DNA from 4 places in the Desulfovibrio litoralis DSM 11393 genome. Region 1 is predicted to be linked to each of the others. Evidence: predicted binding sites of a transcription regulator. Region 1 holds the regulator's gene; each other region holds the start of a gene.
What was found. The regulator sigma-54, encoded in region 1, starts transcription at its own class of promoters, with help from an activator protein. The targets are predictions, from matches to a motif close to CTGGCACGGNNNNTGCTT.

Region 1 (8,355 bases):
CGTTTGTGCCTAAACGTTTGTGCCTGATGAATGTATATTTTTTCTCTATAAAGTTGTTCAGCTTTTTTTTATTGTAAGAATCAACAATAAATTTTATTTAGCCCCGGCGTTGGTTAAGACTGCTATCGCTTGAATGTTATTCCATTCTTGGGCAACAGACAGAGCTGTGGCACCATATCGACTTTTAGCATTCACATCAGCACCTGCGGTAAGAAGGTCTTTTATTACAGTAGGGTTTTTTCTATTTGAGGCTCCATAGATTAAAGGTGTTTCGCCTTTTTCATTTTTAGCGTTAACGTCGGCTCCGGCTTTAAGTAATTCCGCAATCACTTGAGGGTGTTTGTTTGAACGTGAGGCAAACATTAAAGCTGTTTCACCATCTGGGTCTTTGATATTAACATCTGCACCGGCTTGAATGAGTTCTATTATAGTTGTATAACCATTAGAATTATTTTTTGTTCCTCTTATTAAAGGAGTTTCCCCAGCTTGATTCTTTTCATTGATTTCCGCCCCGGACTTAACAAGTTTGGTTATTAGATTAGGATTTATAGTGTTAAAAACAGCCCAAGATAACGCCGTTTCACCCTTTTCATCTTTCGCATTCACATCAGCACCGGCGTTAAGTAATTCATTTATTACTTGTGGGTGGTTGTTAGTTCGTGCTGCAATAATCAAAGCGGTTGCACCTATTCTATTCTTTTTGTTCACATCAGCCCCGGCTTGGAGTAAGGTAGTAACTATTTCAGGTTTTTCGTTATGAAGTGTCGCAAACATTAAAGCAGTAGCCCCGCCTTTCCCTTGAGCGTTTACATCTGCACCAGATTTAATCAGTTCTTTGATAACAGTTAAGGGCGTATTGCCTAGTTTTATCGAATGAATTAAAGCTGTTTCACCATCTCTGACTATAGCATTCACATCAGCCCCGGCTTTAATTAAAGCTGCGATCACCTCAGGGTTTTCGTTATTGATTGCTGCAAACATCAAGGCGGTTTCATCATATTGATTTTTAGTGTTTACATCAATGCCAGCCTTGATTAATTCTTGTATGCGAATCAAAGTATTTTTTTCATTTATACTTACAGCATTCATTAATAAATTTTTATCTTGCCAGTCTTTATCATTTATATCCAACAGCCCGATCTTTATAATTTCTATTGATACGGCAGGGTCAGCGTTTAAAGCTACGGCTCTCACCAAGTCCTTTTTATAATGTCTATCATTCACATCAAAATCTACGCCACTTGCAAGAGCTTCTTTGATTTTATTGATATTGTCATATTGGCATCTCTCAAGAAACTCATCACCACTCATGGCAAAAGCGGAAACAGTAAACAAAAAGTTGAATACTAACACAAAAATTACGAGAAATAAACGTTTTGACATTGTTTAATCCTTATTCCAATTCAAGGTTATTTTATTTGGAAGCAATAGCTATTTATTGCAAATATTTTTTAGGGTTAGCCCCAAACTCTTTTATAAGATCTTGCTCAGTATATTCAATATATAAAGTTCTTAGTTTTTTGTCTTCCGTATCTAAAACATCTGAGAAAAAGCCTAAAGTCAATAGGTCTAAGAGCTTATGAAACCAAACAGATTTTGTTATGCAATTTTCATAATATTGATAAATATAAACGGTTTTTCCGCCATATTGAATATGGTCGGTTGATTCTCCAAGGAGTTTTTCAGCTTGTATTTTGGCTTTTCCTGTTTGAATAAATTCACTAAGTTCATCTTTTTTGAGTAAAGGGGGCATGGCTGTTCTCTGTTCTTGTGAATTAAAACAACTAGTTCTCTAGTGTAAGCTATAAGAGTTCTTTGCGTTTTGAAGAAGAAGGAATTTTTAAAGCTGTGCGATATTTTGCGACTGTACGCCTGGCGATATTTACTTTTAAAACATCTTTCAAATATTCGCCGATTTTTTCGTCGCTTAAGGGTTCTTTTGGGTTTTCATCGGCAATAAGTTTTTTTATCAGGGCTTTTACGCTTTCCGAGCCGACTTCACTGCCATCATCTAATGATAAAGCACTGTTAAAGAAAAATTTCAATTCAAAAGTTCCGTGAGGAGTAGCCACATATTTATTTGTAGTGATGCGACTGACTGTTGATTCGTGCATGTTTATGTCGTCTGCGACATCTTTTAAGATGAGAGGTCTTAAGCCCGAGACGCCAGAGATAAAAAAGTCTCGCTGTTTTTTGATTAAGCTTTCCAACACCTTATAGAGTGTTTTTTGACGTTGATAAACACTACGGATTAGCCAAGTCGCCGAACTTATTTTAGTTTTAAAATATTCTTTTTCTGTTTCGGAATTTAATGACATGCTTTCATCATATAAAGATGAGAGTTGAAGTTTTGGTAACCCTTCGTCGTTTAAGATAATAATAAAATCGTCATCATATTGATAAACGTAAGCATCAGGACTAACGAACATAGGCTCGCTGTCATCATAGTTAGCTCCGGGAAGCGGGTCAAGTGATTGAATAATGTCGAGATATTCTTTTAAATCTTCCATCTCGATTTTAAATTTTCTTAACAAAGGCTTATAGCGTTTTGATTCCAAATCATCGAGGTGGTCTTGGATTAAAGAAACTAAAATCGGATCACGGTCATAGTTTAAAACTTTTAATTGAATAAGTAAGCATTCTTGGGGGGTTCTTGCCCCAACACCGATAGGGTCAAAAAGTTGAATGCGAGCTAAAACCTGTTCTACCTGATTGGGGTCAGTTTTTAAAACCTCTGCCATGTCTTCAGTGCTTGATTGGAGATAACCTTTATTATCGAGGTTTCCTATAATTAATTCGCCTATTTCAACTTCTTTGGGGGTAAATCTCGAAAGATGTAACTGCCACATTAAATGCCCGGATAGAGACGTTTTTGAGATATATCTGGCTTCGGCGCTTAATCCTTCTTCAAGGTCTACCTCTTTCATGTTATGTTGGCGAGTTGTGCTTGCGAAGTCTCCGAGATAATCTTCCCAGTCGGCGTTTTGAGCTATTTCTTTGCTGTAAGCTTCTTCGTTATTTTCTGTTTTTCGTTGTTCGCTGATTAGGTCTTCTGTTCCGGCGTTGGGGTCGTCAAAGCCTTCTTCTAAAAAAGGGTTTTCCATTAACTCTTGGTTAATAGTTTCAATTAACTCTAATCTTGAGAGTTGTAATAGCTTAATCGCTTGTTGTAGCTGTGGAGTTAAAACAAGTTGTTGAGTTAATTTAAGATTTGTACGAAGTTCAAGACCCATGAGACTTACCTTATTGATACTGATAAAGCTTTGATAAAAAGTTGTAAATTTAGACTATTACACAATAATCTCAAAGTGGCTTTCGCCAGAAAGACACTCCAAAACTCAGTTTTGTAATGGTTTTAAATTGATAAAAAGTGGCTTAACAGATTGATAAAGCGATATAAATATGTCGCAAGTTCAGATGATATTGACATACTCTTATAATTATTGCAAGCGATATGCAAAGTTTATGCCCAATAGCTTTAATTTTGAGTCAATTTTATTGTGCTGTTTTTTTTAATTAAGCTAGTATAAGGGATTATTAAAGTTTTTTTGTGAAAAATACTTGATATTTTTTGTTGAAAGCGTATAATTCTTTACTTCGCCGGGGTGGTGGAATTGGTAGACACGCTAGATTCAGGTTCTAGTGTTCGCAAGGACATGGGAGTTCGAGTCTCCCCTTCGGCACCAAATTTTTTATTATTTAAAAAGTTTTTTGATTTAATTTGAGCTTGTAATTTTGGTATAAAAAAAGACTTATGTGGTTCATAAGTCTTTTTTATTTATATGCTTTATTATTTAAACTATTGTTCTATTTTTAGATCTTTACCAAGAAATCTTACGGTTGTTGGTTCGCCTTCGACATTATAAAAAACATAACGCACTCTAGTGTTGGATTTTTGTATTGCGTTTATATCACTGGCGAAAGAGTTGAGAGGGTATGAAAAATCATCTTTATCCAATAAAACAATCGCTTGTAAATCAGATAGATTTGTAATTCTTACGATATAGTCGTTATCGTTTTTAACTGCGAGTGTAACTTGATAGTTTTTAGGTTTATTTTTTTTATCATCAGCCTTTTCGCTTCCGGCAGTGTTCTCTTCAAGCGGTTCAACCTTAAGCACTTTAATTGATAGCAATTTATCCAATTCGGCTGCGTTGGTAACAATTTTTGCACCATCTGTGCTTTCGCCTTGTTTTCTACCTTCGTCTATACCGGCATCTACGCCTGAGAGTGCTTCTTTTCCGACAGAGATGATTTTTGTAACCGTGGACTTTACACCTTTTTTAACCGTGCTTTCTTCTTTAGGCGCAGGTGCTTCTTCGGCTGCTTTTACCGGAGTTTCTTGAGACCAAAGTAATATGCTACAACAACAAATAAGACAAACTTTTATAAAGTTTTTCATTCAAAGCTCCATTTTGTTTTTATTGCTAACCTTATTAAACAATAGATAATTACCCGCATACTGTCAACGGGTTAGAAGAGAATAGATGAGTTCAAGTTGCTTATTAATATTGTTTTATTTTAGTATATTAGTTTGTGGAAATTTGAAAATAGTTAATTTACGCATTTCTGCATTGACTTGCTTGCGTTGACTGCATATATATAACAGAGCAGAATTTTGGAGGGCTATTTATGTTTGGCATCGGAATGCAAGAATTATTGATTGTTTTAATTATCGGTTTAGTGCTTTTTGGCTCAAGTAAGTTGCCTGAAATTGGTGCCGGACTTGGAAAGGCAATTAGAAATTTTAAACGTGCATCATCAGAGTCTGATGAAATTGACGTTACTCCCAAACAAGGCAAAAAAGATTCGGATAAAGAAGACAAACAGGCCTAGTCTTTATCACTAATTAAGGCGATAATTGGAAGCAAGCTTGTGAATTTATTTGTTAAGCTTGTCTTTGACTAAAGGCTCGTTTTTAATTTTAATGTTTGTGTAAACGAATTGAGTTTTTGTCTTAAGGTATTTTATATTTGCCCTTATTATGTCCTGTTTTAATTAGCAGGCAAGTATGTGTTTTTTTAAAACAAACACTATTTTAAATAAATAAAAAAAGCCACTTTGTTTAAAAGTGGCTTTTTATTTTAAATAAGTTGTTTTGATCTTACTTAAATTTTGTTATGTCCTTGAATTCTGAGCCCGTTAAGTTGAATAAAGCCTGTTGCCATAGCTTGATTATAAACGTCGTCGTGTTCAAAGGTGGCGATATCTTTTCTGAATAATGAGTTAGGCGACTTACGACCAACACAAAATACGTTACCTTTAAATAGTTTTAAACGCACGGTTCCGCTGATGTTTTCCTGTGATTTATCGATAAGGGCTTGTAATACTTCTCTTTCGGGAGAATACCAAAAGCCGTTATAAATACAGGCGGCGTAACGGGGAATTAAGCTGTCTCTTATGTGCATAACTTCACGGTCTAAACAAATACTTTCAAGATCACGGTGGGCGGCGTGAATTAAAGTTCCGCCGGGGGTTTCGTAAACTCCGCGTGATTTCATTCCGACAAAGCGGTTTTCAACCATATCTATGCGTCCTATTCCATGTTTTCCGGCAATTTTATTTAAGTTCATTACCAAGGCGGCAGGGGCATATTCTTTTTCGTTAATAGCAATAGGGTCGCCGTTTTTAAATTCAATTGTAATATATTCAGGCTCGTTTGGAGTTTTTTCGATAGGCGTGGTTAAAGTATAAGTTCCTTCGCCGGCTTCTTCCCAAGGGTCTTCGAGTTCACCGCTTTCATAGCTTAGGTGTAGCATATTTCTGTCCATGCTGTAACGTTTTGAACCGGTTGGCAGGGGAATATTATTTTTTTCGGCAAATTTGATTAAGTCTGTGCGAGAGCTTAATTCCCAAGTACGCCAAGGAGCGATAACTTGTAAGTCGGGTGCCAAAGATGCAACGGAAAGCTCAAAGCGAACTTGGTCGTTACCTTTTCCCGTTGCTCCGTGTGAAATTGCGTCTGCTCCTTCCGAGCGTGCGATTTCGACTAGGCGTTTGGAAATAAGCGGGCGGGCGATTGAAGTTCCGAGAAGATAGCTGCCTTCGTAAACGACGCTTGAACGCATCATTGGAAAAATAAAATCTTTGGCAAACTCATTTCTCAAGTCTTCGACATAAGCTTTGGAAGCACCGGTATCCAAGGCTTTTTGGTCGACGCCAGCCAAGTCTTCTTCTTGTCCAAGATCGCAAGTTAAGGTTATAATATCACATTTATAAGTTTGTTTTAGCCACTTTAAAATAACAGAGGTATCTAAACCGCCTGAATATGCTAAAATAATCTTTTTAATTTTGTCTGTTTTTTTAGTCATGTTTTTATTCCTTAATATTTGTTTTAAATTTTGGTGGTTTTGAGTAAATAGTTTTAATTATATACTTGAATATAAATTTAAAATAGTATAGTCTAACAGTAATAAATTGTTTTTTTGTAAAGCCTTAATTTGTTTAAATAAAGTTTTGTCGCAATAGAGACATAAGCGAGCTGAAAAAACTTTTATTCGCAAGATTGTTACTATATTTTTGTGCTTTTGCAAAGCTTTAAAACAATGAATTATTGATTTTGGTTCATAATTTTTGAGATATATTTCTTAGGTAAAGATATTAAGTATTTATTGTTTTTTGCCGATATATCCTTTTGATGCATTTTAGAGTTTTAAATGTGTAACTATAGTTTATAAAATATTGTCTAAAAATTGGGGTAAATCTATGACGATGAAGCATAAAATAATCGTTGGGTGTGTGTTTTTAATCTTTATTATTATTGCAATTTCTTTTATTGGAACCAGAGCCCTAAACAAAAGCTCTGATGGTTTAATCGAGTTTGGACGTTTGGCATCTGTTAGTCAAACTCTTTATGACATTGACGGCGATTTTTATGTTATAGGATATAATGTTTATCGTTTTTTAGATCACCAAGATGCTAAGTTTATAAGTGCAGCGATAGCTCGCACTGACAGTCTGAAAGATAAGATTTCAATCGTCTTAAAGGTTGCTCAACGTTCAGAAAGTGTTAACAGTCTGAAACAACTAGAAGCAAATGTGAGTGTGGTGCATTCTAACTTAAGTGAAATTAACAGACTGTCTACTGTTACTTCAACTCACTATAATGAGCAAATATTACCTGCCTTAAGAGAACTCACCCTGCAGACTACAAAAACCTCAATGTTTGCTTTTGATGCCATTGAGTTTGATGTTTTATCTCAATACAGCAAATTAGCTGACCCCTTCGGAGAATTGAGAGGAGCTTTAGCTCGTTTTTACGTTGCGTTATCTCCGGAACTTGTGAGTGAAGTAAACAAACACATGGAAGAAGTAAAACAAATTTTAACAGAAGCTCTTTCTTTAACTCAAGATAATGCGATAAAACAAGAAATTGAAATTGATTTAAATTCCTTAGATTTATTTCGAGTTCATTTTTTAGAAATGGAAAATAATGCTATTAATCAACGAGTTGCTTTAACTAGCCTGAATGATATTATGCAACAGTCTTTTGTCGCTGTGGGCAGCATTTCTCAAGCTCAACTTGATATTAAAAATACCTTTGAAAATGATTTGCGTACTTCTAACGAAGACTCTCAAAGGCTGGCTCTTTCGCTAGGTATAATTGGGGTGATTGTGGGAATTGGCTTTGCTACTTTAATTATTTATAACTTAGTTAAAGTGCTTAAAGATGTAAGCAGATTTGCCAATGATATATCTATGGGCAATTTTTCTTCTATCATAAATGTTAAAGAAAAAGGCGAAATCGGAAGCGTAATTGATGCAATGCAAGAAATTTCAGGTGTCGTAAAAAATATGACCGGTCAAGTTATTGCTTTAACCGATCTTATTGCGGCCGGTGCCTTTAGAGACCGTTTAAAAGCAGATCAGTTTAAAGGTGGTTTCGGAGAAATAGCTAATGATATTAATACACTTTGTGATACTTATGTAAGTGCTTTAGATTCTATTTCAGTAGGTCTTATGACCGGAAACTCAAAATGTGAATTTAAGTTCTTAAATAAAGCTGCTCAATCTTTCGCCGGTGGTAATAAAGTTGGGGATCCATGTAAAGAGCATTTTAATACCCCGGCTTGTGATAAAAACTGTCTTGGTATGAAGGCAATGGGTTCCACAACCCCTATAACCGGTGAAACTGTTTTACGTCCGGCACTTGGAAAACCAATAGATGTTGCGGTTACTGCAATCTCTCTTTATGATAAACATAAAGAAGTTGTTGGATTTATGGAAATCTTGGTTGATATTACCGATATTAAAACTCAGCAAAAAATGATAGAACAAGCTGCGATTGATGCTTCGGAAATAGCTTCTCGTGTTGCGGCGGCGGCCGAAGAATTATCGGCACAAGTAGAAGAAGTT
Region 2 (8,355 bases), on a different contig from region 1:
AGGCGAAAAATATAAATGCGTTGTAGGTTTTGAGCTTTTAAGTTGGGTAAATATGCCTCTTTGAAACATTTATCTTGAATGATTTTGGGAATTAACAAAAAAGTATCAATAAATAAAAAAGCTTGAGGGTTTTTATTTGTTTTTAATGAAAAAGTTTTAAAACCCGAAAGTTTTATTGCGAGCAAAGCTGTGAGTATAAAGGCTAAATGCCCAAGATTATTTAATAAATATTTTATGAACAAAAGCAATAAAGCGTAGTAAAAACGCCAACTTTTAGAGTTTGGGGAATGGGGCGGTTCTTTTAGCAAAAACTTTTTTAAAATATCATTATAGTTTGGTGCTTTTGACAAAACATGCGAAGAAATTAAACGCTCATCTTGCAATGCCGTTTCATTTATTTTTGTAAAAGCCTCAAACAAATCTTTTAAACGTCCGTTTAGTTTCATGAAGTTAAACTCTTTTTCAATTTGCTAAAACAATAATTTTAACGCCAATATTGCGGATATTGTCTGTTTTTTGAAAGATTAATAAAAATTAAGGCAATCACCATGAGCACAACAGCCCCGATTCCGGCGGGCATTAAAACATAAAGATAACCGAGCTGTTTGATATTTGCCCCGCCGATAACGGCAAAGAGAGCGGTTGCTCCGCCGGGTGGGTGTATCGCTTGAGCAAGTTGCATACATAAAAATGCAGAACTTACCGCCAAACCCGAAGCGAGCCAAATATGTTCTTTAAAAATTAAAGCGGAACTGACTCCGCAAAATGCAGAAATTATATGCCCCAAAACCAGATTGCGTGGTTGTGAAAAAGGTGAGTTTGGCGAGCTGAAAATGATGATTGCCGAGGCTCCGAGCGGTGCAATAATAATTCCGCCATGAGCCAGCGAGCCAAACAAAATAAGTTGAAGTCCGCTTAAACCGCCTATTGCTACAAATAGCCCGATTATAGACCAAAGAAGCTCGTTAAAGTCAGTCGTGGAATGGGTTCTTTTTTGACAACCACGCATTTTTTTAAAAAATTGCATTTTTTATCTCGTCTTGGCTTGAATGGAAAAAATGAAGGGCAAGTTGAATAAAAATAAAGGTGATATTTATATTTCTCTTTCCATATCTCTTTCAATGGCACGGCGTTTTAAAGTTTCTCGTTGGTCATAAAGTTTTTTACCGCGTCCAAGAGCGATTTCAAGTTTTATTTTACCGTTTTTAAAATATATTTTTGTGGGTACTACGCTTAAACCTTTTTGTTCAAGTTTAACCGTTAGGCTGTGGATTTCTTTGTTGTGTAACAAAAGCTTTTTTAACCTATCGGGGTTCTGAGGGGCATATCCGGCGTTGGCGTAAGGGGCGATATGTAAACCGCTCACAAAAGCTTCGCCTTCTTTTATTTCCACATAAGCGTCAGTAAAGCTACACTTTCCCGCTCTTAGACTTTTTACCTCAGGGCCGGTTAAAACTAAACCCGCTTCAAAAAAATCTAAAAGTTCATAAAGATGGCGAGCTTTTTTGTTTTGTGCAATCAAGCTTGAGTTTTTTGTTTTATTCATAATATTACCGTTTGAACCTTAAAAAACAATTTTTTGACAATAGTTTGATATTTTATTGTGTTATTAGTAATAACATCTATGATTTTATAGTATAAATATAGATGGGAACAGTTTTTGCTTGTCGTTGATATTGACGTTTAAGCAAGATACCTTTTATTAAAGAAAAGTTGTAGAGTTATTTTTAAGTATTTAAAATAAATATAGTTGTTACAAAGCGTTAGGCAATAAAGTTAAGGAGTTTTGAGTTATGACATATAATAAAACGATATTTAATATAGAAGGTTTACACCAAAATTTAGCGTCTAAAACGCCAAAAAGATTACCCGGCGGGGTTAGTCCGTCTTCTCGTGCAAATTCTTTTCAACCTAATTCCAATAACTTATTTGCAGATTCATTACAAGAAAACATTCAGGCTTTGAACAATAAAGAAAAGAAAAAGCTTAATACACAACAAGTAATGGCAGAAAAAAACGCCGGTCGCCACTTTATGACCGAACAAATGGTGAGCGATGCAGATGGGCAACGTAAAAACGCTCATTCTCTTTCTACCTTTGCTAAGGTAATGCAGTCAAGCCCGGATCCGTTAAAAACGCTCGATTCTTTGTTTGCCAACCCTGAACTTGCGTCTCAGATGGGTATTGACGATCTGCAATCGGCGGGTTTAAAGCAAGCTCCTTTTTTAAATGCCTTTCATGAAAAATTAAAAAAAGCGGGTTCGGAAAGAAGCGAACGTGGCGAAATGGCGGTAAGAGTCGGACAACACAGACGAACACTCAATAAAAATTCCACTATTCGCAGTGCCTTAAACGATATGTTAAAAAGCACTCAACGTTTTAACCCTGATAGCGATCAATTTCTTGAAGAATTAAGAAATTCACGCGGGGGCATTGGTTCTTTGGCTGCAAAATTTGAATCGGGCAGGGACGGAATAGCCGCTATTGGTTATGACCGTGCCGGCGGAACTTCTTACGGAAAGTATCAATTAGCTTCAAGAGTAGGTAGTATGGACGCTTTTATTGACTTTTTAGATGATGTCGCTCCTGATATTGCAAGCAAGTTGAAAGCCGCCGGTTCGGCAAACACAGGCGGACGCACCGGAAAAATGCCGGCTGTCTGGAAACAAATTGCTAGCAGTGAACCTGAGCGTTTTGAAAATTTGCAAGAGCAATTTATTCAAGCGAGCCACTACCTTCCCGCCCTTGGAGCTATTTCAAAATCAACGGGAATAGAACCTGAAAACATGCCACTTGCCATGCATGAAGTAATTTTTAGTACGGCAGTGCAACATGGTCCTTCTGGTGCAAACAGAATTTTTGCAAGAGCTTTTAATCAAGCCGCCGACAAATTTGAAAATAAAGAAGGCGTAAATATCGCTACAAGTAACGAACTTGGCGAAGCTTTAATCAAAAGCGTTTATAAAATTCGCTCAGGTCAGTTCGCATCTTCTAGTGCCGCTGTGAGGGGTTCCGTGCAAAATCGCTTAAGAAGCGAGATGAACCTTGCCTTGAATATGTTAAAAAGTAATGAGGCGTAAAAGGGTTGTTTCTTAACTTATTGCTATGAATCACAAGCAAACGGTTAAGTCTTTTTACGGTATTATTTATTTGTAATTTGAAAGCAATAAAGAAAGTATCTCTGTCGGTAAACTTAGGGGTTTGTTGTTAACAAGCTCTGCTACTAATTGCGAAGAATCAACGTCCTGTAAAATGACCATGAAAGGTTGGTTTTTTTTCGTCATATCCCACAGCGTAGTTTTTTTAAGTTGATAATTTTGTGTTTTTGAATCTTTTGGAATTAAAAAATACAACCCTATAGTTAAACTGTCGATTTGCATATTGTTGTCAGCAAGCACCTTGCTGTATGCAGAGTCTTTTGGATCTATTTCGATTAGCAAAACAAGCTCTTTTGAGAGAAAATCTTCATTTGTGTTGTTCACTGCTCTGAAACCTATTCTTTGATCTTTAGAAAAAGAATGTTTAGACAGAATCTTTCGCCATGTTTTATTTTTTGCCTCAGGGACAAAGCTTTTCACGGAAGAGCCGAGGAAATTGTTTACGAGTTTAAGTTCTTCTGTGGTTTCATTTGGGTGTAACCTATTTTGGTTGATGTAATACAAACAAACAAGCCCGGAAAACACAAGTAAAATGGTAAAGAGATATTTTGCTGTACTACTCATTAATTCCTCTAATAAAATCTCAAACTTTATTGCACAGACTCTAACACAAGGTTGGGCAAGCTAAGCTCATAACTTTTGTTCCAGAGTTTTCCCGTAACAAAAAGTTTTTGTTTTTCTTTATTCCAAGCGATTCCGTTTAATACCGACGACTCGGCGTTCCAATACATATTATGTTTGTTTTCATTACATTGTTCTTTAAACAGGTCTTGACAATCAAGCCAAGCCATAACGGGTACAAAACCGTCTTTACCGACGTTATTGGGGTCTATTATTGCGATTTTGTTGCTTTTCCAGATATTTGCAAAAATATAACCGTTAATAAATTCCAGCTCATTCAAACAATCAACAGGTTTTTTGTCTTTGGGGTCATAAACGGTAATTTGTTTAATTTGTTCCCAATCAAAGTTTTTATGAACTTTCATTAGTCTTAAAGTCGCTGAACCGTCGCTATACCATAACAATGGTTTTGTGTTGTCTAAATCTGCATTGCATATACCCCAACCTTCGCCGCTTAACGGTTTGGTTTCAATTATTTTAAGGGTTTTGGGGTCTATAATAAAACGTACTTTATCTTGCCAGGTTAAAAGGTGAATATGTCCGTTAAGTTCTGTTCCGCCTTCTGCAAAATATTCTCTTAAACAGCGGTATTCAACTGTTGTACCTGTTTTGGCGTTAATATGATATAAAGCCGACTCACCTTTAAGCCCCGTGCTTTCATATAATTTGTTGCCTATAAAAAAATAACCTTGAGTAAAATGTCTCGCATCTTTGGGAAGTTTTCCGATAACCTTGGCTTTAAAGACAGGTGTTTCAGTATCTTTTTGGGCGGTAACAATTTGATTGAGAACAGAGGTGCTTTTGGGGTCTGCAAAAACTTGTTTATAATCAAAGAATAAAAACGCCATGAGTAGTTGTAAGTAAAAGATGAAAATAAAAGAAAATGAGCTAATCTTTTTCAAGTGTTTGTAATTATGGTTGTTTTTTTTCAACATATTTTACTTCTTTGCTTTGATTTATCAATGGTTTCATTGTTTCCCTTTAAAAATAAAGCATAGCATATATATTGTTATGTTACAATCATATAATTTAAAATATTTTATCTCTCTATATATTATATTGATTTAATTGTTGTTATACCAATTGATAATTCATAAGTCGTTTGCTCCAAAATATAAAGCCAGTTGGGCGATCTGAGCACCCCACATAGTTAATAGATTGCCCAAGACGCTTGAATATTTGGAATATTATTCAAAACAAGACGCGATAAAGCCAAAACCTTTTAAAGTTAATATCACGGGAGTATTAGTTTTTACTGGATTACAAAAAAAAATAAGCTTACTCACGTCATTTGTTAAGATGCCAACATGGAATCGCCGTTAAAAGGAACCATGGTGCGTTTAAACTTTTGATGCCGTTAGGCATCAACTAATGCGTGGTGCGTTAGAGCGTTAGTTTTTGAATAGATTATAATAAATACAAATTTTTATATTTGTTTCACAAATAACTTACGTTTTTAATCGCCGTTAAAAGAAACCATGGTGCGTTCAAACTTTTGATGCCGATTAGGCATCAACTAATGCGTGGTGCGTTTGCGGGTACAGGGCGGCAGCCCTGTTGTGGGGAATGCAAAGGGCTTCACATAAAGCCCGTGCCCGCCGGAGGCGACCAATAAAGTTAATTTCACGGGAGCATTAGGGTTTTTAATAGATTATAATAAAAACAAGTTTTATTATAGGTATATGAGGCGACCAAAAGAGGTTTATTTCACAGGAGTGTAGGGTTTAAATAATAAAGTTATAATAAAAACAAGTTTTATTATAAGTATATGAGGCGACCAAAAGAGGTTTGTTTCGTGGGAGTATGAAGTTTAAATAATAAGGTTATAATAAAAACAAGTTTTATTATAGATATATGAGGCGACCAAAAGAGGTTTGTTTCACGGGAGTATGAAGTTTAAATAATAAAGTTATAATAAAAACAAGTTTTATTATAAGTATATGAGGCGACCCAAAGAGGTTTATTTCACGGGAGTATGAAGTTTAAATAATAAAGTTATAATAAAAACAAGTTTTATTATAAGTATATGAGGCGACCCAAAGAGGTTTATTTCACGGGAGTATGAAGTTTAAATAATAAAGTTATAATAAAAACAAGTTTTATTATAGATATATGAGACGCCCAATAAAGCTAATTTCGTGAGAGTATGAAGTTTAAATGATGAGATTATAATAAAAACAAGTTTTATTATAGGTATATGAGGCGACCAATAAACTTAATTTCACGGGAGTGTAGGGTTTAAATAATAAAGTTATTATACCAATTGATAATCCATATATCTTTGCCTTGGTTCAAAACCTGCGGCAATAATGGTTTTGTGAATGTCTTCTCTGGAGAGTGAAAAAGAAACCCCGGCGGCGGCAACAACATTTTCTTCTATCATTAAAGAACCAAAGTCGTTTGCACCAAAATATAAAGCCAGTTGGGCTACTTGAGCCCCCATTGTTACCCAAGACGCTTGAATGTTTGGAATATTATCCAAAACAAGACGCGATAAAGCCAAAATTCTTAAATATTCCATAGCCGGTGTGGGCGGAACATTAATATTTGTGTTTTCGGCTTGAAAAGTCCAAGGAATAAAGGCGGTAAAACCGTTACTTTTATCTTGGGTTTTTCTGACGGCAAAAAGATGTTCGAGGCGTTCTTCTTTGGTTTCTTCATGTCCAAACATCATGGTGGCTGTTGTCTTTAGACCAAGTTCATGGGCTTCAAGCATGATATTAAGCCAGTCTTGAGCCGGACATTTATTGGGTGAAACTTGTTTGCGAACACGATCAACAAGAATTTCGGCTCCGCCACCGGGAATTGAGTGCAAACCGGCCCCAATAAAGCGTTTTATTACTTCTTTTGTATCAATTCCTTCTTTTTGGGCAAAGAAATATATTTCCGGCGGTGAAAAGGCGTGGATATGAATAGAAGGAAACTCGTTTCGGATATAACTTAACATATCTTCGTAGAAACTTAAAGGCAAGTGAGGGTGATGTCCACCTTGCATTAAAATTTGAGTTCCGCCAAGGGCGATAGTTTCTTCGATTTTTTCCTTAAGCTCTTCTTTGCTTAATACATAACCTTGTTCATGATCAGGCGGACGAAAAAACGCACAAAAACGACAAGCACATACACAGACGTTAGAATAGTTAATGTTGCGGTCGGCAACATAAGTAACGATATTGTTCGGGTGTTTTTTCATTCTGATTTGATGAGCCAAAACGCCCAATAAGTGTAAAGAAGCCTCATTATATAAAGTTAAAGCGTCATTATAGTTAAGACGCTCGTTGTTTTGTATTTTATCGGCAATAGCCAGAACAGAGGGTGTTTCGTTTAAAAAAGACATATCGTTTTTTACCTGTGTTGATTTTATCGCTTGAAAGAAAGTTATTAATAAAGGCTATTGCAAAACTCTTTTTTGCGTGGTTTTGTCATCGTTTTATGTTCTGTATGTTATAGCATAAAACGTTTTAAGGCACAAAAAACACTACGAGATTATTCTGCAATAGTCTATAATAACAGTTTTATAAAAGTTCTGTCAAATCATGCTACTTGGTTTTAAAATTGTTTTATATTTTTTTGTGTTCTCGGTGGAAACAGTTTTTAAGGCTGTTTTGTTGTTATCTGTTTTGTATATAACATTTTTATTTTATTTATTATGTACTAATATAAAGTTAATCTTTAAATTTATGTTTGCAACCCGTTTAGACTCTTGCAAAAAGCGTTAAGTATTGCTACAATTCTAAAATTAAATAATAGTGTCTTATTTTATATTGGAGAAAATTAATGACCCGCAAAGATCGTACAGAAGGTATTTATAGTCGCCGTGAGGTATTAGACGAAAGTGAGCGTAAACAATACTATTTAATTCAGCTTAAGGAACTTTTGTCTTACGGCTATCGTTATTCTGAAGATGTAAAAAAGCGTTTTGATCGGGCTCAGTTTAATGTAGAAAAATTTAAACAGTTGTCAGACTTAAAACATATTCCTATTTTAAAGAAAAAAGAATTGATTTTTTTACAGTCGATGGGACCTCGCCTTGGGGGATTATTGACTAAGGATATAGGAGAGTTAAAACGTATTTTTCTTTCTCCCGGTCCTATTTTTGACCCTGAAGACAGACACGATGATTATTGGGGATATACCGAAGCTTTTTATTCTATCGGTTTTCGCCCCGGTGATGTTGTTCAAGTTACGTTTAACTACCACTTGTCTCCGGCTGGTTTAATGTTTGAAGAGCCACTACGCAACCTTAATTGTGCCGTTATGCCGGCAGGGCCGAGTAACGTGGCAACTCAGCTTGACGTAATGCAAAAACTCAGAGTCTCCGGCTATGTCGGAACTCCAAGTTATTTGATGCACTTAGCTCAAAAAGCCGAAGAAAAACGCCTTAATCTCAGAAAAGATTTATTTTTGGAAGTTGCTTTTGTTACCGGCGAAAAATTTTCTGAAAAAATGCGTTCTCAACTTGAAAAAATGTTTGATATGGTGATCCGCCAAGGTTACGGAACGGCTGATGTTGGTTGTATCGGCTATGAATGTTTCCAAAAAAACGGACTGCATATTTCTAACCGTGTTTACGTTGAAA
Region 3 (8,355 bases), on a different contig from region 1:
TTAGCCAGAAGGCGTAAAAACAATCCCTTGTTTATCGGCGACCCGGGAGTTGGAAAAACGGCCTTAGCAGAAGGTTTATCCTTACGCATAAGCCAAGGTAACGTGCCTGAAGAATTTTTAAACGCTAAACTTTATGCCCTTGATTTGGGTGCGGTTTTAGCCGGTGCAAAATATCGAGGCGACTTTGAAGGACGACTCAAGGGCGTTATCAATGAACTTAAACAAATACCTAACGCCATTTTATTTATTGATGAAATTCATACTATTGTCGGAGCCGGTTCTACGAGTGGAAACTCTATGGACGCATCAAATATTCTTAAACCGTTGTTAGCTTCCGGCAGTATTCGTTGTATAGGCTCAAGCACACACGAAGAATATAGAAATCATTTTGAAAAAGACAGGGCGTTAAACAGGCGTTTTCAAAAAATTGATGTCCCTGAACCGAGTCAAGCGGAATGTCTGGAAATTTTAAAAGGTTTAAAAGAAAAATACGAAGAACACCACGGCGTACATTACAGCCCGGCTTCTTTAAAAGCGGCCGTTGAACTTTCCGTAAGACACCTGCCCGATAAACTTTTGCCCGATAAAGCGATTGATGTGATTGATGAAGCCGGTGCGGCTTTAAGATTGTTGCGTTCATCACAAAACAAGGTAAAAGCGTCAGATTCATTGTCAGACATAAAAAACTCAATAACTCCAACTATTTCTGTTTCTGATATTGAAAAAATTATCGCAGGTATGGCACGTATTCCTTCTCGCCAAGTTACATCTTCTGATAAAACAAAGTTGGCAAAACTTGAAAATGAATTAAAAACTAATATTTATGGACAAAATGACGCTGTTGAAAAAGTTTCAAAAGCTATTTTACGTTCCAGAGCCGGCTTTAATACCGAACAAAGACCGATGGGTTCTTTTTTATTTTATGGTCCAACAGGCGTTGGAAAAACAGAATTGGCTCGCCAGTTGGCAAACACCTTAGGTATTGGTTTTGTGCGTTTTGATATGAGCGAATATATGGAAAAACATACGGTGGCAAGACTTATCGGTTCGCCTCCGGGATATGTTGGCTTTGAACAGGGTGGTTTGTTAACCGAGGCTATTCGTAAAAATCCATATACGGTCTTATTACTCGATGAATTGGAAAAAGCTCACCCTGATATTTTTAATATTTTGTTACAGGTTATGGACTATGCCTCTTTAACTGATAATACAGGGCGTAAGGCAGATTTTAGAAACGTTGTTTTAATCATGACTTCAAACGCCGGTGCGAGAGAAATGGCGGCAAAGTCTATTGGTTTTAGTCAAATTAGCCAAGATGATACAAGCAATAAAGAAAATTCTGATAACAAAGAAATTCGTTCAAAAGGTTTAAAAGCTTTAGAAACTATTTTTAGCCCTGAGTTTCGCAACCGTTTAGATGCGATGATTCCTTTTAATGCTTTGCCTCAAGGGGTTATGGAAGGTATTGTTAATAAATTCTTTGCCGAATTACAAGTTGCTTTAAATGCGAAAAAAATTCAACTTACTATGACCGACAACGCCAAGGCTTGGCTTGCTAAAAAAGGCTATGATCAAAGTCAGGGCGCGAGACCTTTACGCAGGGTATTTAGGGAAGAAATAGAAGATAAATTATCGCAAGAAATACTTTTCGGAAAACTTCAAAAAGGCGGAAAAGTAATGTTAGATGCAGACAAAAACTATTCACCCAAAACAGAACTTCTTTTTTCTTTTGCATAAACTTGTTTTAGGTGAGCTGTGTTTTTACTTTCTCGAAATACTGTTGATTTTCCTGATCCCGCTTTGGCTGATGAAGACGGAATCTTGGCTGTTGGCGGAGATTTAACTCCTGTTAGGCTTTTAACGGCTTATTCCTTGGGTATTTTTCCTTGGTATAACGAAGACAGCCCGATTTTGTGGTGGCACCCTGATCCACGCTGTGTTCTTTTTCTTAATGAGTTTCACCTGCCAAAGAGCTTAAAAAAAGTGATCAACGCCGGAACGTTTGAATTGCGTATTGATACGGCTTTTGAGGCGGTAATTAAAAGCTGTGCAAATAGTTTTAGACCTAATCAAGAAGGTACTTGGTTGACTCAAGAAATGCAACAAGCTTATTTACATTTACATAAGCTCGGCTTTGCTCATTCTATAGAAAGTTGGCAAAATAACAAACTTTGTGGCGGAGTTTACGGCGTTGCTCTCGGTAATATTTTTTTTGGGGAATCTATGTTTTATAAAGAGCCAAACGCCTCAAAAATCGCCTTTTACGGTCTTGTTACTTTGTTAAAAAAGTTAAATTTCAGGTTGTTGGACTGTCAGCAACGTTCTGAAAATGTCTTACGTTTTGGGGCAAGAGAAATTTCTCGCCAAGCTTTTATGCAAGAACTCTCAAAGAATATGTTAGAAGAAACGCTAAGAGGTAACTGGACTATATATAGAGACTCTTGCACAATAGTCTCGTAGGCTTTCGTAAGAAAGACACTACAACATAGCATAAAACGATAAAAAAAGCACGCAAAACGAAATTTTGCAATGGGTCTTATATAAAGAACAGTACCTATCAAAAAAGTTTAATTTGCCGAAAAGAACTTTATAAAAGCTTTAAAATAAATTTTACTTATATTTTTTTAAAAAAGCTTTTTGGGCATGCTTCTTGCTTTCAGATAAAGATGTTATAGATATAAGGAATTTTTTTCTATATCGAAGGAGTAAATTATGGCTGACTATACTTCCGGCGGAATGGCCGGCTTGGTGCAAACCAATAAGGATTATGATTTTAAATCAATGATTGCACAATTGCGTAAAATCGAAGAAATGCCGGCTCGTAAGCTCATTAAATGGAAAAAAGACTGGGAGACGAGAGTAGCGGGTTTTAAAGACTTAAAAGATTCGTTGACAACCTTAAAAGATAGTCTTGCAAAATTAAGCACAATTGACAAGTTTATGGTTAAGAGTGCGGCTGTGTCAAGCACTTCTGTTGCCGGTGTAACCGTTGGTGCACAAGCTCAGGTTGGAGACTATAACCTTGAAGTTTTTCAACTCGCCAAAAACGCAATTTCTGCTTATTCCTCTCCACAGTTAACCAGTAAAACAACAATTATTAATGATTCCGGTTCTAACCAAATTTTTGAATATACATATAACGGAACAACAAGAACAATTAATATTCCAAGCGGGTCAACTCTTAACGATTTAACAAACTTGATTAATAACGATGCGTTAAACCCAAATGTAAGGGCTATGATTATTCAAAATGGCAGTCAGGTTAGCTTTCAGATAAGAGGAATGGATCTTGGTGCCGGAAAAACTCTTGATATTACTCCCAGTACAAATATTAGTAACGCAGCAGGAGTTAACTTTACCAACGCTGCTGAGTGGACACACCAAGCTCCGCAAGATGCCAAATATCGCATAAACGATTGGCCGGCTCACCCTAACTGGTTGTTGTCTTCGTCAAACACAATTGAATCAGTTGTTGAGGGTGTTACTTTTTCATTGCGTTCAGCAGGTAGCACAACCGTTACTGTTCAGGCAGATACAGCGAAAATAAAAGAAAATATTGTGTCTTTTATGGATATGTATAATACCTTTAAACTTACATATCAGGCGTTAACCGCTGTGGACAGCACAAAACAGACAAAAGATCCGTCATTGACCGACTCTTTGTTTGATATGCAACAAGGTGGAGTTTTAACCGGTAACTATGTTGTACAATTGTTAGGTTCTCAAATCAGCCAAGCTTTGGTTGGTGCGGCTAAGGGGTTTGTAAACGGAGGAAATACTCCGCCACCTCCGGGGCTTGAGACCAGTCCCTATTGGGACCCATATTCAAGTTTGGCAAGCATTGGTATTATTACTGATCCAGATAAAGACAGCACTACTTTCGGGCAGTTGATTTTTGATCCTGATCTAAGTAAATATGGTGGTGTAAATCCGCTTGATGAAGCGTTGCGTACTAACCCTATGGCGATAGCGGAACTATTTGCCGCAAAAGATACAGGTAAAACAGATACCAATAATTTTAGCTTTGTAAATACCTTGCCTGGTCTAACGCTCGCCGGAGAATATTCTGTGGAATATGACATTGATGGAGCCGGTAGGGTCATTAATGCAAAAATAGATGGTAAGCCGGCTATTGTCGACGGAGACGGAAAAACAATAGTTGCCGGAGACCGTTCATCAGGAGCTTATGGTTTAACTCTTGAAGTTAATAACCTGACACCAGGAGCTGGATATACCGGAAAAGTTTTTGTTAAACAAGGTAAAGCCGCTGAATTATATGAAGTAGTTGCACGTAATGATACTGTTCCCAATCCGTCTGACCCGGATCATCCTTATACATTTAAAGGAGCTATCGCCCGTATGGACGATCTTATAGCTCAATATGTAGGGAAAGACAGCTCTGATGTTTCTCAACAGGGGATCATCATGAACATTGAGAAAAAAATATTGAAAGAAGAAGAAAGGCTTGCTAAGTGGGAAAGAACAACCACCGCTAAGTTTGCCAGACTTGAATCTACCCTTTCTTATTACAACAGTATTCAAAAACAGCTTGAATCTCAGATTAAGACTTTGGGTTCAAGCAGTAGTAAATAATCAAAATTGATAACGAGTTAATATAAAAAGTTTAATTAAAGAGATCAAAAGATGCAAAAAGTTGCTCAGGCATATCTTCAAACACAAGTTAATACAACCTCTCAAGGGGCGTTACTCCTTATGTTGTATGATGGTGCAATTAAGTTTTTAGTTCAAGCTAAAGAGAAGATGGCGGAAAAAGATTATGCCAAAAAAGGCATTTTAATTTCTAAAGCTATTGATATTATTTCAGAACTTGACGCTTGTATTAATATAGACAGAGGTGGAAATATCTCTGAAAACTTACATAGTTTATATCTTTTTTGTAATACAAGATTGTTAACTGCAAACCTCAGAATGAACCAAAGTTATATTGATGAGGTTATTAAGATACTGGAAGGACTGCGTAGTGCTTATGCGTTTATTTTAAGCCCTGCCGATAATGCGACTGCTACTGCGAACCTTTCGGCACAAGCCGGTATAAGCGAAATTGCAAAAACAAACGTGCCTGTTCAAAGCAGTAATGTTACCTTACCGACAAATATGAAAAATGTGGCAAACTATACGTCAGTATATACAACTTCATCAGAAGGAAATAACCCAAACGCCATGGCTTCTTTACAATCGGTTGCCGATCAACAGGAAATTGTTGAGGCTTTAAACAAAGAAAAATCTGTTAAAGAAGAAAGCGGCAATGAAGCAGAACAAACACAACCTGTAGCAAGTGTTGCTACTCGTAATAATGTTGCCAATATGTATCGCCGTTTGCAAACCGGTAATTAATTAGAGACTCTTGTGAGGATTCGGGGGTATCCCCGAAAACGAAAAAAAGTACGCAAAACTGAGTTTTGCAATGGTCTTAATTTAGTTGTAGAAAATTATATAATAAATTTAAACCTCTTGTTAAAAATAGATTTAACGAGAGGTTTTTTATTTTATAACAGCCGGAAAAGTTTTCAGCTTTTTTTGATATAACCAAAAAACAATAATATTTAGAACCGTAAAAAATAATATAAAGATAGAGCTGAAAATTAAAGATAAAAAACCGCTGAGAAGGCTCCTTAAGATTACTGTAATTATACTTAAACTCGTTATGATTTGTTTGATATTTGATGTGCTTGTGAGTGGTTCTAGAAAAAGACCATTTAACTCAATTATTACACCAAGCAAAATTCCGCCTAAAAAAGGAATAAAGATTGATATAATAAAGCCATAGAAACAAAGTGAGATAAGGCGAGTATCTGATTTAATCCATTTTTTAAACAACACAAAAAATAATATAGCGGAAAAACTATAAGGTAAGACCATTGGAATATATTGAGCGTAGTTAAATTTATTGAGAGTTAATATAATAAAATTTCCCAATAAAAGATTGATAATTACTAAAGTGTAATAAATCTGATTAGCTCGCATATTTTTTCTAAACCTTGTTGTGATTATGAGCTGAATTTTTTAACATGATTTTATAATACAAAAATAAGCCTATTGTGTTGATAACTATAAAGAAAGCAATAAACCAACCGGCGAATATAGAACCTAATAACGCACCAACCAAAGAGATGAATATGTTTTTAAATATATGTAATATCAAAGCCCAAACGCCGTGAAAAGAAAAGTCGCTTATGCTCATTCCAAAGAACACTAAGAAAAAACCACAAAGTGCAATAAGACAGGAAATAATCGGACCATAAAAGAAGCATTCTGATGCCTTGTTCTGAGGGTGGTCGATAGACTTTTTAAAAAATGTAAAAATAAAAATTGCCGAAGTCGAAAAAGATAGGTGTAAGAGCCAGTCCGATTTTATATTGAATAAAATTATTTCACCAAACAACAAATTAACTATCATTAAGCCGTAATAAATTTTGTTAGCCGTCATATTTTAAGACTTAAGCTTTGTGTTGTCGTTATTAAAAGAAGCTTGCCTTAAGAATTCTTTGCGGTATACAAAGAAGCCCAACGTATTGATTACGCTTAAAAAACCAATAAGAAATAAAGAACTTATAATCGCTATTATTGATAAAAGGAAGCTACCTGCTACTATTCCCTTTATTATGTCTAAAAAAGAGCTTGTGTTGTGATCGACTTTAATAAGGGCGGAAAAACCAATAAAAAAGCCTGATAATGCCGGTATAAGAAGGCTGATGGTTGGACCATAAATTAGAGCCATAAAATTATTGCGTTCTGTTTCAATTTGTTTTTTTAACAACATAAACAGAAAAATTGTGGCAATAAAGAGAGATATGGGAATAGAAGGCGTATCAGCTACGTTTTCAAACCAAGCGTAGAGTTGCACACAAATTAAATTGATTGTGATTAATCCGTAATATAAATAATTTGTTGTCATTAATATTTGTCCTCTTTTAAAAGACCATTACAAAACGCTGTTTTGCGTTATTTATCATCGTGTTATACTCTGTTAGATACTCTTGCACAGTAGTTTCTATTAAAAATAAGCTCAAATAAAAATACGTTGTTAAGATAATTTTAACAACGTATTTTTATTTATAAAGTTTATAAGAATCGATTAGTTTTTAGACTCTGTTCCGCCACCGCGAACTCTTACAGAACCGTCGTTTCCGCTGAGAATGCGTACTCTGTCGCCGACTCTTAAAGCACGTTCAGCATCGCCAAGCTCTTGGACAACAGCAATTTTTTCATTCGTTCCATCAATAGAAACAACGATTTCAATAGCTTGTCTATGGTTAACTCGGCTTTCAATACCTGTTCCGATTAGTCCGCCGATAATGGCTCCGCCAAGAGTGGTGAGAACACGTCCTGATCCGCCACCCATAGTATTACCAACAACACCACCAACAACTGCACCGCCTAAAGAACCAAGACCCGAGGGGTTATTTTCTATAACGGCGTCTTCAATTGCGATAATGTGTCCCATTCTTACTGTTTGTGATCTGCGAGTTTCCGATGAGTTAAAAGACCCTCCTGTTTGAGAGGCACAAGCACCCAAAAGTAAGGCAAACAGACAGATAGTCGAAAAGATTTTTATTTTGTTAAAAAACATAAATACTCCGATATTAGATAGTTTATATGAAATAAATATAATTCTTATAAGCCTGTTTTCACTTGTCGTCAACGTTATAAGATAACAATATGAATAAATTTTTTACGGTTTGTGGCTTAAATATAAAAAACTCCGCAACATATCAAACATAACATTTTAATATATTTTGGAGTTTTCAAATTAAGAAACTTATTCGTCTGCTTTATTCTTTTTATATTCGCCTACAACTTTTTCAACAACCTGAGGCGGAGCTTCTTCGTAATGAGAAAACTCTAGGGTAAAGGTGCCTTGTCCGCCTGTCATTGAGCGTAAATCAGAAGCATATCGCAAGATTTCATTCATGGGGATATGAGCTTTAACTTCGGTTATTCCGTCTATGGAATCAGAGCCAAGAACTTTTCCTCGTCTACTTGATAAATCGCCGATGATATCGCCCATAAATTCATCAGGTGTGGAAACCGCCATAGTTACAATAGGTTCGAGTAAAACCGCTTTGCATTGTTCCATACCCTTTTTAAAGGCAAGAGAACCGGCAATTTTAAACGCCATTTCAGAAGAGTCAACAGTATGATAACTTCCGTCATAAACTTTTACTTTACAGTCTACAATCGGATAACCTGCGAGAAAGCCTCTGGCGGCTGATTCTTGAATACCTTTGTCAATCGCCGGAATATATTGACGTGGAATTACTCCGCCGACGATAGCGTCTTCAAACTCATAACCTGTTCCACGAGGAAGAGGCGAAAGCTCTATCCAACAATCTC
Region 4 (8,355 bases), 100 kb from region 1:
TTCCTTTATTAAAAAACATAGAAGCCTACCATTCTGCCATGCACCAGAGTGTTCCTACTATCATCAAATTTCATGAAGCAGGGGACACCGTGCAATCGGTAAAAACCTTTGAAGACATTACTCTAAAAAACTTATCAGGGCTGCGCGAAATTTTTACGAAAATTAGAAATATCCTGCAAACAGAATCAAATAAAACACTAGAAACACTAGCAAAAACTACAAAAAACTCTCTAAATATAACTTATATCGGCGTTGCTTTTGCTATTGTTTTAGCTGGTATTTTCTGGCTTATCATGTCAAAAATTATTACAAAACCAATTATTCAACTCTCTACCTTTGTTAACAACTTCTCAGCCGGCAAAGATACCTTACCTCTTGAATTAAACAGAGGCGACGAAATCGGTATTCTTTCAACCGGTCTCAACAATATGGTAGATAATATCACCACTATGTTGAAAAGTGCAGAAGAAAAAAATAAAGAAGTCCAAATGCACCTTGAACATGCAAAAACTGCTACTGAAAAAGCCAATCAGGCACTTTTAGAAGCAGAAAAAGCTAAAAAAGAAGGAATGCAACAAGCAGCGGATAGTCTCGAAAATATCGTTGAACAAGCCAACAATACTGCACATATTTTAGCAGAAAAAGTTATTCAAGCCCATAAAGGCTCAGAGTTACAGTGTATCAAACTTGCCGAGTCTTCAAGTGCCATGCATGAAATGACCAGTACGGTAATCGAGGTTTCACGAAACGCCTCTTTAGCCTCAAATAGTGCCTCAGAAACCAGACAAAATGCCGATAAAGGCTCAAGTATTGTAGACGCTACAATAAAAGCTATCTACGAGGTCAGTCAAAAGGCACAAGTTATGTCTCAAGAAATGAATGTCCTAGGCGAACAAGCCCAAGGAATAGGTCAAATCATGACTGTTATTACAGATATTGCCGATCAAACAAACTTACTGGCTCTTAATGCGGCGATAGAAGCAGCCAGAGCCGGAGAAGCCGGAAGAGGCTTTGCCGTTGTTGCCGATGAAGTTAGAAAACTCGCCGAAAAAACTATGGCAGCCACAAAACAAGTTGGCGACGTTATCAGAGAAATTCAAAAAAGCACAACCAACAACATACAAACTATGTCAGAAGCCGGCGTGGTTGTAATGAAAAGTTCAGATCTGGCAAAAGAAGCCGGACAAGCCCTTGTTGATATTGTAAAAATAGCCGAAGCGACCTCAGATAAAGTATTATCTATCGCCACGGCAAGCGAAGAACAATCGCAAGCAAGTGAAGAAATAAACCAAGGCATGTCGGCAATTCACAGATTTGCTAACGAAAACACAGAGTTAATGGTTGATGCAACCAAATTAGTAGAAGAGTTATCACAACTTAACGAATCTATTTCTTCGCTCGTTACTGAATTTAAAAAGTCATAAGACATATTTAAAATGAAACAACTACGCAATATTGTTGAAATTAATGAAGAACTCTGTAACGGTTGCGGGCTTTGTGTACTTGGTTGTATGGAAGGGGCAATAGAAATTATCGACGGCAAGGCAAAACTTGTTAAAGAAATCTATTGCGACGGGCTTGGTGCCTGTTTAAGTCATTGTCCAACGGGTGCATTAAAAGTAATTCAGCGAAAAGCCGAAGCTTTTGACGAAAAAGCAACCATTGAATATTTAAAGACAAAGAAAACACAAAGTTGCCTCAGCACGGCACAAAACAAGCCTCTTGATAAAACAGGGGAAAAACTTAACGGCAGTCTCAATAACTGGCCTTTTAAGATACACCTTGTTTCCCCTGACGCCGAGTTTTTGAAAAATGCCGATATACTAATCTGTGCAGATTGTGCGGTAGCTTTGGCAAAAAACTTTCATGCGGAATATCTTCAACACAAAGTTCTGCTGTTAGCTTGTCCAAAGCTTGAAAACTTTGATAATTACCAGCCAAAACTTGAGGCGATCTTTAAAAATGCCAATATGCGTTCGTGTACTGTTTTACGAGTAGAAGTCCCTTGTTGCAGAGGGTTGGCTGCTGCGGTAGAAAATGCCATAAAAACTAGCGGTTCAAAAATAAAAGCCAAGCATATTATTTTAACCAGAGAAGGAAAAGAGGCACTTAGCCCCTTTTTATAACCACATGAAATAAATATAAAAAAAGTCCGTTATAAAACCAAGCGTTTTTATAGCGGACTTTTTATTTTATCAGACTAACTTTTATCAAATTAACACCATTGCAAAACTCTGTTTTGGAGTGTCTTTCTGACGAAAGCCACTTTGAGCCTATTGTGCAATAGTCTCAATTAACACGGAGCGATACTCATTTTTATTGCTTGTATGGTCGTTCGCATTTTCAGGGAATAATCACCAACATTACGAATAATAATATTGATCAAATACAATTCATCAGCTTGCAAAAGCATATGAAGGTAATATTGAGTTTCCTCATCAACCTTAAAGCTTTGCATTACAAAAGTATCTTCGGCATGAAAGTCATCATAAGGTTCATAACCGCCTTCATCAACAAAACGTTGGAATAATCCACGTTGGTCTTGAATATAATCGCTAGAAGAAAAAGAAGCCGCCTGTTCCGGACTAATAGAAAAGACTGAAACAGAAACTAAAACAGAACCATCAGCATTTTTGGCTCTAAACCTATCGCTTTCAAAAGGTACCCATTCAACAGGCAAGGCAATACAAAGATTACCGGCAAGCGGGTGTACCTCCATAACCATTTTAAAATCGCTAGATTCATCCATTGTTGGCGGAGTTAAGAGTTTATTATTATCGGCTCGAACAGTATTCTGATCAGTGTTTTGTACAGAGGCTTGCTTGTTGTCATTTGTTTGATCTAAGTTTTTTGTTTCTTTTTTCTTAAATAAATTGCTAAAAAATCCCATAACATCTCCACATCTTGTATTTCTTATAAAAAAATACAACAAAAGACAACGCAACAAAAGACAACGCAACAAAAGGCAACACCAGCAGAATGACTATTGGATAAAGCCAAAAATCTTATAACAAGCTTTTATTTTATAATAAAATTAGCCGTTTAGCTCTTCTCTAAACTTACGAGAAAGTCTAAATACAACAACTTTACGCGGAGGTAAAGTAATAGACTCATCAGTTTGAGGGTTTCTGCCTCTGCGAGCAGTCTTTCCGTAAGCTTCAAACTTTCCGAAACCGCTAATTAACAAGGCATGATCTTTTTTTATAGAATTTTTCATAATGTTGAGTAAATCTTCAACAATATCTTTTACTTCAGCACGGTTACGATTAACATTTTCGTAAATTCCGTCTACTAAATCAGCCTTTGTTAAAGTCGTTGCATTCATAGTAACTTCTCCCTTATTATTTTATTAAACTTGAAAGTTTATTTGCAATTTCAAGCATTTGATTTGTATCTTTATATTGATTGCCCGCCCAACAATAAAGCCCATCAGAATCATTGCGAGGAATAATATGCCAATGAGCGTGCATTACTACTTGCCCGGCAGAAGGAAAGTTATTTTGCACTAAGTTAAAGCCTGTTCCTAAACCGCTCTCAATAATGCTTTTGCCGATTTTCTGAGAAATCTTAATTAATTCAGAATAATATTGTTCGGGCAAGTCTAAAAGATTTTCATAATGTCCTTTGGGAATAATTAAAGTATGCCCGGGTTTAATCGGACTTACGTCTAAAAATGCCAAAATAGTTTCATTTTCAAAAACCTTTGAAGAAGGAATAATCCCTGATATGATCTTGCAAAAAATACAATCTTGGTTTAATGGCTGTTTTTGCATTTTATCCCTTTAGATTCTACAATATTCATTATAATATAAGGTATTATTATATTTTTTTATCAATACTGGCAAGCATTATTCTCCTATTTACGAAAATAAATTCTTACTGTAAGCTATACTCTCAACTAACTTTTTAATAACACAAACTAAATATTTACCATATATTAAAACAATTAAAAGTTTTATCACACACAAAAGGCTTATCTATGTTTTTCAACGCTCCGGACAATAAAAAAAAAGAAACTATTTTGCCGTTTTTTTTACCTTATGCCGGTTGCAAACAAAGATGCATTTTTTGTGCTCAAGAAAAACAAACAGGTATAAAAACGCTTAAACCTTTTAATTTAAAAGACGAAACTCAACGTTTAGATATTTTTTTATCAGCATATCAAAAAAAAACTCAGACTCTTAAAAATAAAAACGTAGAACTCGCTTTTTATGGCGGAACTTTTACCGCCCTGCCAAACGAAGCTCAACTCGCCCTTTTAAAAACGACACAAAAATATCATAACAATGTTGAAAACGGTTTCTTAAGTAATATTCGCTGTTCCACAAGACCAGACAGTATCGAAAAAGATTGGCTTATTACCTTAAAAAGTTTTGGGTTAAGCATGATCGAACTTGGCATTCAAAGTTTTTCTGACGAAGTTCTCAATGCGGTTCGCAGGGGCTATTCTGCAAAACAGGCAATAAGTGCCTGTGAAATAGTAAAAAACTCCGGCTTAAACTTGGGTATTCAGCTTTTACCAAACTTACCCAGACAAACCCCAACCATGTTTTTAAACGACCTTGATTGGGTCAAAAGGCTCAAACCAAAATCATTACGCCTTTATCCCTGTCAGGTAATCAAAGGTGCCGAGCTTGAGACGGTTTGGCAGAAAAAAGAATTTAAAATTTGGAACCTTCCCTTAATCACAATCTTATTCAGTCAAGCTCAATTAATGGCGTGGGAAAATAAAATAACAATTATCCGCATGGGCTTGTCTCCTGAACCCGAGCTTGAAAAAGCAACAATAGCAGGATTAAACCACCCCGCTCTTGGGCAAATTATCAGAAGCCAAGCTTTATTAGCTTTTATAAGTCAAAAAATTATCTATTATAAAGCCTTACATAAAAGCAAAATTAATAAAATTTTTATCCCCAAACGTTATCAAGGCGAACTTTTTGGACACGCCAATAAACTCGAAGCAATCTATCAAACACTCGGTATCACACGTTGCAAGATAAAATTTTGGCAAAACAATTTTTTTATGCTCAACTAAAAAAGACTCCCCGATATTTGGCGCCAGCTCAAAATATACGGAGAGTCAATTGGGGAGGGGAATTTTTACGGCTTTTTTGCCATATTCCTCTTATGGGTTATTCGTATGCGTTTAACCGTCTAAGCTTTTTCTTAGGCTGGCAGGTTAAAACAAAATTTAAAAATATAAATAATTAGGCAATATTTGCAAGCAGGGTTTGTGCGGCTTCGTGTTTAGGGTTTTGAGCCATAATCGCCTGTAAATATTTTTTTGCTTCTTCTTTACGCCCTAAAGCGACAAGACAACCGGCTAAAGTAAAGTTTACAGCATCACTTTCTTTTATCTTTAAGCAGTTTTCAAGAACAGTTACAAGCTCAGACAAGCGACCTTGAACATGAGCAATTTGAACTAAACAGTTCATAGCAACCATGTTTTCAGGATTAATTTCAAGGGCTTGTTTAAAATTAGCATAGGCCGCATCATAATCTTTGCGTTCCATTTGTACTAAACCCATTCCGGCTAAAGCTTTATCACTTTTTTCAATGCCGGCGGCTTTACTGTATTGGGCATAAGCAGCATCATAATCACCACGTTGCACATAAATAGTTGCTAAACCTAAAAAAGGAGCTGCAATATCATCAGCACTCTGGGCAGCTTTTTGATAATATTCTTCAGCTTTATCATAATCGCCCATGTGTAAATAACATTCGCCCAATTCTTTGTTAATTTCATAATCAATATGATTGCTCATTGTGTTTCCCCTCATACTTAAATGTTATACTTTATTGGTTTGACATAAAATGCTGGCACTAGGAAAAGTATTCCAAACTTTCACTGATATATAGAAAAGAGCATTTCTTGTGCCAATAGCGAACAGCCTGTATTTTGACACTGTTATAAAATAATTTTCAGACAACATATTGATTTTATTTGATTTATCAAATTGGAACGCTTTTTGCTTCTCTATTTTGCGTAAGTTTATAAAAAAACGGAACTTTTTTCCGCAACGCAAAGGATAAAGCACATGAAAACACTATTTGAACCCCACTTGGCTCTTGCAGGCAGAGTTCTCGACATGCAACTTGAGCGTCAGAATGTTGTCATGAGTAACCTCGCAAATATACAGACCCCGGGATACAAGTCAAAAGAGCTTCATTTTGAAAAAGAACTTCAATCAGCCTTGGGAATTGATGCAAGAGGTAAAATGAGTCGAACCTCTCCACGCCACCTACCGTCAGTATTTAACCCCAACACTTTTGAAGCAGACTTAAATACACAGTTTGAACCACGTGTCATTGATGGTCTTGATGCTGTTAATTTAGATAAAGAAATGGCGGCTATGGCTAAAAATTCTCTACAATATAACACACTCACAACCGTAATTAAAAGTGGCTATGACGGTGTAAAAAACATCATACAAGAAGGACAAAAATAATGGACTTTATGACTGCTCTTGATATAGGTGCTTCTGCTCTTTCTGCTGATCGTACCTACTTAAATATTATTTCCATGAACCTTGCCAACGTTAAAACAACCAGAACAGCCGAAGGCGGACCTTATCGCAGAAAATCGGTAGTTATGGCGGCAACAGATGTAGACAGCTCTTTTAGTCGACAAATGCAAAGTGCCTTAGACAGAGAACTAAAAGGCGTAAGGGTAATGGATATAGTCGCCGACAAAAGACCGGAAAAAGAAATATACGAACCCGGACACCCGGACGCCAACCAAGACGGAATAGTTAAATATCCCGATATTAACGTAGTTGAAGAAATGGCACACATGATGACTGTTCAAAGAAATTATGAGGCCAACGTAGCGACGATGGATACCGTTAAAGCTATGTATAACAAAGCCTTAGAAATAGGTAGATAAAGGAGGACAACATGGGTTTTAACAATAACACACAAAATACGGCTCTAAAAGCCTATTCCGAAGCTCAGGCAAATTTTGACAGAGCAGATAGATCTAACCGCTCTCAAATGTTGCAAACTAAAACCATACCGGTAAACAGCTTTGAAGAAACTTTTAAAAGTTCTCTAAATACCGTCAATAATATGCAACGAGAAAAAAATACCATGATAGAAGCTTTTGCCTCTGGTGAACAACAAAATGTTCATGAATTGATGATTGCTTTACAAAAAGCCGGCTTAGCCATGAATATGACAACGGCTGTACGTAATAAGCTGATGGACGCCTATCGTGAACTCAGCAAGGTTCAGTTTTAATTAATATTAACCAATAGTTTAACTTAAAAAGTCAATATATCTTTTCTTCTGTGGAGTACGTCATATGTCTTTTAATACAGTGCTTGAACAACTTAAAAATTTTTGGTCTCGTTTTACGACCTCTCAACGTTTTCTTATAAGTTTTTTGGCAGTCGCCTTTGTTGTTGCTTTTGCCGCTTTGGTTTGGTGGGTAGGTCAACCCGACTATCAAGTACTCTATAGTAATCTGGCACAAGAAGATGCCGGACGCATAGTGAAAGTGTTGCAGGCAGAAAAAGTTTCATATCGACTTGAAAACGGGGGAACAACCATTAGCGTTCCTTCAAATCTGGTTTATGAAACAAGATTGAAAATAGCCGGAGAAGGTACTGTTCAAGGACAAGGCGTTGGCTTTGAAATATTTAACGATGTAAAAGTCGGACAAACCGATTTTATTCAAAAAATAAACTATCAAAGAGCCTTACAAGGCGAACTCGCAAGAACTATTTCAGAATTTCCAAGCGTTGAATCAGCCAGAGTCCACCTTGTTATTCCACGTCGTAGCCTCTTTGTTGAAGAAAAACTTCAACCCTCTGCATCAGTAGTTATAAAGCTCAGAGAAGGCTCAAAAATAGACCCAAAAGAAGTTCAAGCTATCGTTAACTTAGTTACCATGTCTGTTGAAGGTATGGATAGAAACCGCATCACAGTAGCGGACTCAGGCGGAAGAATCTTATTTGAACCGGCAGAAGACGGAAGCTTAGTCGGAACAAGCTCGACTCAACTTGATCATAGATTATCAGTACAACAAAGTATAGAACGCCGCATTGAGGAAATGCTTACCCCCATTATCGGTCAGGGAAAAGTAATTGCTAAGGTTAACGCCGACCTCGATTTTAGCCAACGTACATTCAGAAAAGAACTTTTTGACCCCGATAAAACCGTTGTACGCTCTGAACAAAGAAGCGAAGAATCAACCCAAGGGCAATCAAACTTAAATGCCGGTGTTCCGGAAACTAACTTTAGAGGTGATGGACTCGGAAACGGACAAAGCAACCAAGCTAGCAACCGTGAATCTCGTACCACCAACTTTGAAATTAACAAAGAAGAACAAAGCATAGTCGGTCAAGTCGGTGA

Region 2: the regulator sigma-54 is predicted to act here: its motif matches at 1,649-1,666, upstream of BT999_RS07445 (VgrG-related protein).
Region 3: the regulator sigma-54 is predicted to act here: its motif matches at 2,639-2,656, upstream of fliD (flagellar filament capping protein FliD).
Region 4: the regulator sigma-54 is predicted to act here: its motif matches at 5,958-5,975, upstream of flgB (flagellar basal body rod protein FlgB).

What each region holds. Positions count from the first base shown of each region.
Region 1 is NZ_FRDI01000003.1:446,610-454,964, reverse strand. Features, by position in the region: gene BT999_RS04625 (ankyrin repeat domain-containing protein) at 94-1,383, opposite strand; gene BT999_RS04620 (hypothetical protein) at 1,436-1,753, opposite strand; gene rpoN (RNA polymerase factor sigma-54) at 1,803-3,233, opposite strand; tRNA gene BT999_RS04610 (tRNA-Leu) at 3,600-3,686, shown strand; gene BT999_RS04605 (hypothetical protein) at 3,800-4,402, opposite strand; gene BT999_RS04600 (twin-arginine translocase TatA/TatE family subunit) at 4,633-4,836, shown strand; gene BT999_RS04595 (argininosuccinate synthase) at 5,109-6,311, opposite strand; gene BT999_RS04590 (methyl-accepting chemotaxis protein) at 6,706-8,355, shown strand, end outside.
Region 2 is NZ_FRDI01000006.1:54,969-63,323, forward strand. Features, by position in the region: gene BT999_RS07430 (hypothetical protein) at 1-446, opposite strand, end outside; gene BT999_RS07435 (HPP family protein) at 485-1,027, opposite strand; gene smpB (SsrA-binding protein SmpB) at 1,094-1,546, opposite strand; gene BT999_RS07445 (VgrG-related protein) at 1,794-3,080, shown strand; gene BT999_RS07450 (hypothetical protein) at 3,147-3,722, opposite strand; gene BT999_RS07455 (glutaminyl-peptide cyclotransferase) at 3,749-4,714, opposite strand; gene mqnC (cyclic dehypoxanthinyl futalosine synthase) at 6,034-7,113, opposite strand; gene BT999_RS07470 (phenylacetate--CoA ligase family protein) at 7,554-8,355, shown strand, end outside.
Region 3 is NZ_FRDI01000002.1:379,274-387,628, forward strand. Features, by position in the region: gene clpA (ATP-dependent Clp protease ATP-binding subunit ClpA) at 1-1,737, shown strand, start outside; gene aat (leucyl/phenylalanyl-tRNA--protein transferase) at 1,756-2,460, shown strand; gene fliD (flagellar filament capping protein FliD) at 2,713-4,593, shown strand; gene fliS (flagellar export chaperone FliS) at 4,645-5,355, shown strand; gene BT999_RS01605 (hypothetical protein) at 5,993-6,448, opposite strand; gene BT999_RS01610 (hypothetical protein) at 6,452-6,916, opposite strand; gene BT999_RS01615 (outer membrane lipoprotein) at 7,097-7,591, opposite strand; gene fusA (elongation factor G) at 7,781-8,355, opposite strand, start outside.
Region 4 is NZ_FRDI01000003.1:344,754-353,108, forward strand. Features, by position in the region: gene BT999_RS04015 (methyl-accepting chemotaxis protein) at 1-1,424, shown strand, start outside; gene BT999_RS04020 (ATP-binding protein) at 1,437-2,126, shown strand; gene BT999_RS04025 (hypothetical protein) at 2,294-2,890, opposite strand; gene BT999_RS04030 (integration host factor subunit alpha) at 3,035-3,325, opposite strand; gene BT999_RS04035 (HIT family protein) at 3,342-3,773, opposite strand; gene BT999_RS04040 (radical SAM protein) at 3,980-5,035, shown strand; gene BT999_RS04050 (tetratricopeptide repeat protein) at 5,208-5,765, opposite strand; gene flgB (flagellar basal body rod protein FlgB) at 6,039-6,449, shown strand; gene flgC (flagellar basal body rod protein FlgC) at 6,449-6,886, shown strand; gene fliE (flagellar hook-basal body complex protein FliE) at 6,898-7,239, shown strand; gene fliF (flagellar basal-body MS-ring/collar protein FliF) at 7,304-8,355, shown strand, end outside.